Regions from separate parts of the Paenibacillus polymyxa M1 genome, predicted to be linked through region 1. Evidence: riboswitches for the same ligand, from Rfam matches in the RefSeq annotation. Region 1 holds a riboswitch; the other holds the start of a gene.
The links. Region 1 has a riboswitch for cyclic di-GMP ahead of PPM_RS05860 (glycosyl hydrolase). Riboswitches for the same ligand answer to the same signal wherever they lie in the genome.
Positions count from the first base shown of each region.

Region 2: linked by a shared signal. The riboswitch ahead of PPM_RS02230 (transglutaminase-like domain-containing protein) and the one ahead of PPM_RS05860 (glycosyl hydrolase) in region 1 are both predicted to bind cyclic di-GMP.

Region 1 is NC_017542.1:1,355,218-1,358,392, forward strand. It holds gene PPM_RS05855 (sugar phosphate nucleotidyltransferase) at 339-1,715, shown strand; cyclic di-GMP riboswitch class I at 1,871-1,952, shown strand; gene PPM_RS05860 (glycosyl hydrolase) at 1,966-3,175, shown strand, end outside.
Region 2 is NC_017542.1:504,104-507,278, reverse strand. It holds gene PPM_RS02235 (helix-turn-helix transcriptional regulator) at 77-952, shown strand; cyclic di-GMP riboswitch class I at 1,060-1,138, shown strand; cyclic di-GMP riboswitch class I at 1,179-1,260, shown strand; gene PPM_RS02230 (transglutaminase-like domain-containing protein) at 1,273-2,082, shown strand; gene PPM_RS02225 (LPXTG cell wall anchor domain-containing protein) at 2,442-3,175, shown strand, end outside.

The DNA of each region.
Region 1 (3,175 bases):
TACGAAACCTCGATTACTAGAAGCTTGCAAGCACAGCGGGCAAGCGCCGAAAGCGTGAAATTTTTACAGGCTGACCGGACTTAATAATGTCCGGTCGTGCCTTTTGCACCACAAGGTATGATCGATATGATGCATTTTTTGAGTAGCGCAGGAATGGATTTGAATCTGGAGAAGCGATAGCGTTCGCCTTTGGACCGGGATTCAAACCTTGATACGATTTTATACAATCGAATGAATCCCGATCCAACAGCGATCGAAAGATCAAATCGAGCCCGTAGCGGGTCACTCAACCTTGCCCCATTCGATCACCAACCAATATAGAGAGGAAGTGGAGATTTATGAAGCTCGTACTTTTGTCTGGTGGTTCCGGTAAAAGATTATGGCCGTTATCCAACGATTCCCGTTCCAAACAATTTTTGAAGGTACTGGAGAGCCCGGAAGGGATTTCGGAATCCATGGTACAGCGGGTATGGAGACAATTGGGAGACAACGGATTATCCGAATCCTCGTTTATTGCGACAGGGAGAGCGCAGGTCGAAATGATCCAGAGTCAAATCGGATCGAATACGCGCATCATTGTTGAGCCGGAACGCAGAGATACCTTTCCTGCGATTGCGCTGACAGCGACTTATCTATATTCCATTGCGGGTGTTTCGCCTGATGAAATTATAGCTATATTGCCTGTAGATCCTTATGTAGAGGATGCTTTCTTTGCTTCCGTAGCCCAACTCGAACATACACTTCAGGAGAGTGAAGGAAAGCTTGCACTAATCGGGGTTGTCCCTTCCTATCCTTCAGAGAAATACGGTTATATTATTCCGAAAAACGATGCCACTCAAGGTAGCACAGGCTACCGCGAAGTGAGCCATTTTCAAGAGAAACCCGACCGGGAGCAGGCGGAGCGTCTAATGGAACGCAATGCTCTATGGAACTGCGGGGTTTTTGCATTCAAATTAAGCTATTTGCTGGATATTTTGGCATCCAAGGGCCTGCCGCTGAATTATGAAGAAATGCAAAAACAATATGCGTCTCTGGAAAAAATCAGCTTTGACTACGAAGTAGTCGAGAAGGAAAAAGACATCGTGGTGCTTCCGTACGATGGTTTTTGGAAGGATCTAGGAACCTGGAATACACTCACAGAAGAGATGTCTCATCAGCAAGTGGGTAGAGGGGTAGTAACGGAAGATTGCGTCAATACGAGTCTTATTAATGAGTTGGACATTCCTGTGGCGATCATTGGAACGAATGATCTGATTGTAGCCGCTAGCCCAGATGGCATTCTTGTGACCAATAAGGCAGAAAGTCCACGCATCAAGGAAGTGCTCAAGGCTCATGATCAGCGTCCAATGTATGAAGAACGTCGTTGGGGACAGTATCGGGTTGTAGACTATGTAAAGTATGACGAGGGTAATGAGGTACTGACCAAACGAATCCGCGTACACAAAGGTAAAAATATCAGCTACCAGCTTCACTTCAAACGAAGTGAAATCTGGACCATTATTAGCGGCGAAGCGGAAATTATTTTGAATGAGAAGCTGCATAAAGTAAAGGCCGGTGACGTAGTTCGCATCCCTGAAGGGACGAAGCATAGCATTTTGGCTGTAACCGATGTGGATTTGATTGAAGTTCAGACTGGCTCTGAGTTGGTTGAAGAGGATATTGTACGCTTTTGTATGGATTGGAATGAAATTTCTCGTCATCAATTTATCTCGTAATTATTTGCGTAAAAACGTAAAAAAGAAGATTTGATGAAAAATAATGTCCCAAACTGTCGAAATTGGGCGAAAACCTGTAAATTCATGAACATGACCTATTAAATTTTGGTAAAAAAAAGTCGATACTTAGGGTAAGAAGGAATCCAAACTCCTTCCAACGATAAACGCAGCCCTGTCGAAAGACTGGTACGCAAAGCTAAAGGGCCTTCCCGTAAGGATGGCAGCCTGGCTACCGAAAGGAAGAGCTAAAGTGAGATTCAATTTTATTCCTCTGTATCGACTGATACGTCATGTACTCCCCGTTGTTATACTTTTTTCTTTGTTTCCCGTCGGCTTTGGTGATTCTCTGTCTGTGGTGAATGCCGCTTCATTACAACCTGTTAATTCGGACGCTTCTACTCAGGCCCGTGAACTATACAATTATTTACTCAGCATCTCTGGAAAGAAAACAGTCACTGGTCAGCATGATTATTTGGAAAGTCCAGATGAATTAAGCAACAAGGTCCAAAAAATCAGCCAGGCGTATGTGGGTCTGCACGGCTATGAGATGGGAGCCATCTCTGGTCAATCCGACACTACAGAAGCAGCACAACGTAAAAATGTTGTCGATAGCGCTATTCGTTGGAGCAGAGCTGGTGGCATTGTGACGATGACTTTTCATGAAGCGTTGCCGGGTAGACCGCTGACTTGGGCCAATGTGCAGGCGAAAGTAAGTCAGGCGGAGTTCAATAAATACGTGACACCAGGCACTACGCAGTATAACCTCTTCATTGCCGATCTGGATAAGGTCGCTGTATCGTTAAAGCAGCTTCGTGATGCAGGTGTTCCAGTATTGTGGAGACCTTATCATGAAATGAATGGTGACTGGTTCTGGTGGGGAAACAAAAACAATTTCAATCAGCTATGGAATATCATGTACGACCGTTTTGTAAACACGCATCAGTTGAACAATCTGCTGTGGGTGTGGAGTCCCAATGCTCCCAATTCCTACACTGTCCCGTATACCCCGAAATATCCGGGGGATGACAAAGTGGATATTTTGGCAGTAGACATCTACAACAATGATTTTAAGCAAAGTCATTATGAAGGACTGCTCGGGTTGGCACGGAATAAGCCGATTGCCATTGGCGAGCATGGTGAGATGCCTAGCTCTGAGGTGTTGCAGGCACAGCCCAAATGGGTGTATTCCATGACTTGGGGCAAGATGCTGACTGAGAATAACACAACCAATCAAATACAGGATTATATGAACGATTCGAGGAGTTTGACACGGGATGATGTGAAAAATGGGCTGGCAGCAATCCAACAACCTGGGGCAGATGTGCCGACTTTACCGGATGAGGGACAAAGTGAGCCTATCCCGGTTCCGCCAGTAGTAATCGTACCTCCAGCTCCGACTCCTCCTTCTGTTCCTGATGTAGTATATGTGAACGGGCTGCGGGGCGAATATTTTAACAATA
Region 2 (3,175 bases), 850 kb from region 1:
TCCGGTTCTAAAAGGATATTCATGAAACAAACTACAATTGTCTTACTAAAATTGTTCTTTTGTAAAGGAATTGGATATGACAACAAACCAAAAAAATGCCCAGTATGTCTGGAGCGAAGATCCAGTTGCAATTATATGTACACCCTCTGCTTTTGCTAAAAAATCCCTCTTTTATATACAGGAAATAGGCTATTTCAAAACAGATGCTTATGTAATGGAACGGCAAAAGCTCACCTCTTTTTTGCTCCTTTTTACTCTGTCCGGAAGAGGGGAATTACAATACCGGGGCAAGGATTATATATTGAAACCTCATGATATGCTTTTTATTAATTGCGAAGAATATGTACAGTACAAAACTTCCTGTCAGAAGACATGGGAGTTTATTAGTGTGAATCTATATGGCAATCTTATTGACCATTTCTACGAACAATTCGATAAACACAATAAGCCTGTAATTTCACTACAGGATTCAAGTGCAGTATTGGACAAGCTGCGCACCTTATTACATGTACAGCCAGAACGAAGCTTATCCTCTGAGCTGCTCTCATCCAGGATAATCGTTGACTTGTTAACGATTATTTTACAGCACCCCTACACCAATCCCAACGCGAATTCAGATGGAACGGCAGAGGTGCGCAAGGTAAAGCAATATCTGGATCAATCCTATTGCGAACGGATCACGCTGGATTCGCTAGCAGAAATGTTTGGTCTAAACAAGTTCAACCTAGCTAAAAACTTTAAAAAACAGATTGGCTTTTCCCCTATTGAGTATCTTATTAATGTTCGTATCACGGCTGCTCAAAGCTGGCTTAAAACTAGTGATGTAGCTATTGTGGACATCGCACAATATGTGGGCATTCCCAACACAAGTCATTTTATCAATCTGTTCAAAGAACACATTGGAGAAACGCCTCATTCCTATCGCAAAAAATGGGGAAACCGTATAAAATAGGTCTTATGTATAATCTGCAAGCTTGCTTTGTCGATAAATAGCGAAAATCTGAGATTTAAACTTGCCTAATAGAGTACCTAACTGATAGAATAATAGTACAAGCTATTCAGGATAAATGGCAAACTTGTCGAAAGGCAAGGACGCAAAGCTACAGGGCCTTCTGTATGATGGCAGCCAGCTACCGGTTGAAGTGGCTTTTTGTCGTGCTTATTTTTCCCGAAAACTTTATACGAAATGGCAAACCTGTCGAAAGGCAGGGACGCAAAGCTATAGGGCCTTCTATTGATGATGGCAGCCTGGCCACCGAAAGGAAGTTTTTTATGGGGAAAATGATACTTTCCACACTTCTCCTATTTTTCATGCTGTCCGCAATTCTCTTAAATTCGACAATTTACGCTGCTGATAGTGTTGCATGGTTGGACCAAAACAATGTAAATCATGGGACGGTCAGTGTGCGCTACCCTGTTAAACCTAACGTTAAAACCAAGATTTTGGTTACCAAAGATGCACAAAAATACTCTTATAATCTAACACCCGGGAAATCCGAAGAAGTATTTCCTCTCCAAATGGGTAATGGGAACTATAACATCAGTATTTTAGAACAGCTTAGTGGTAATCAATATAAAGTGATAGGACAAGATACGATCGAGTTAAAGCTAAACGATAGCAAAGCGGTGTATCTTAATTCCGTTCAAAATATTAACTGGAGTAGTACTAATCAAGCGATTCAAAAAGCCCGTGAGTTAACCCAAGGTGCAACAACGGATCGCGAGAAGCTGCAAAAAATCTATGACTACGTAATTAGTCATATCAAGTATGACTCCAATCAGGCCTTTGCCTTAACGACTGACTATCTGCCACAAATTGATCATACGTTAAGCTCTCAAAAAGATATTTGTTATGGTTATGCTTCACTGATGGCTGCTATGTTACGAAGTGTAGATGTACCAACCAAGCTGGTTATGGGCAAATCTTCCTACGTGGACACTTATCATGCCTGGAATGAGGTCTACATCGATAATCAGTGGGTGGTCGTAGACACTACAGTAGATGCAGCACTTTATATGGGTAAACAGAAATTCCAAATGGTCAAAGATCCCTCCAAATACATTAAAACAAAGCAATATTAATATCAATGTTTTTAATTCATATTTTTAAAAAATGAAAAAATAGAACTACATTTCTTGAAGAGCCTTGATCACATGATCAAGGCTCTTTTTCTATCCTTGTTGAGAAATTGTTGAGATGTGGCATGTATTCTAGTCCAGGAAGACAATGAGATTTCCAACCATTATCTAATTTCGAGTCAAAAGGAGGAGGTTCATCCCCGAACATGAATTTTCATAAATTCTGAACAAGTAATTAATGCGGCTAACATAGCATCATATGAATGAATGATGAATATATAAATACAGTTCTCTCGACCTCGAAGGAATAACCATTAGCCGTTAAATAAGAGTATTTTAAGAATAGGAGATTTGTTTACCGTATGAGAAAAAAATGGAATGCAGCAACGGTTGCGCTATTGCTCTTTTTGCAGTGTTTGTTCAGCACAACACAAGCTTATGCACAAAATCCCGACTCTACTCTGCCAGTGACCCCAGGAGCCGATCCGGTTCAGAGTGTGACTAACGATGTTTATCCAATGCCCTCAGAGCCAATTAACATCCCACCTGCTGTCCCGGCTCCAGCCCCTGAACCAACTGCTGGCTCAACTTCTGAAGTTAGGGCAACTCAAGAAAGTATTTTAACCAAGCTAACCCTTACAGATTCTACTGGAAGTGTTATTGATGCAGTGTATAATCCCGATAGCCGTATTGATATTGGTTCCGCCATCCATTTAGGCTATGAATGGGAACTGCCGAACCATACGTATAAAGCTGGAGACACCTTTACCTTTCAATTACCTGAGCAATTCCAAATTTACACAGATATTATGTCTCCTTTGACGAATACAGATGGAGAAGTAGGTCATTTTACCGTAGACCGTCAAGGTAAAGTGGTTATGACATTTAATGATTACGTAGAAAGCCACTCTAATGTCAGCGGTAAGCTAGAGATCAAAACTGAATTTAGCACACAAATAGAAAAAGGCAGTACACAAGTTATTATTGCGATCCCGATCAAAGGCGGCGAGCAAACGGCTATCGTAAATATTAAGCCTGCAGCTGGTCCTACAATGGAGAAACAAGGAAAGTTTGATGGAAAAGACCAAATTCATTG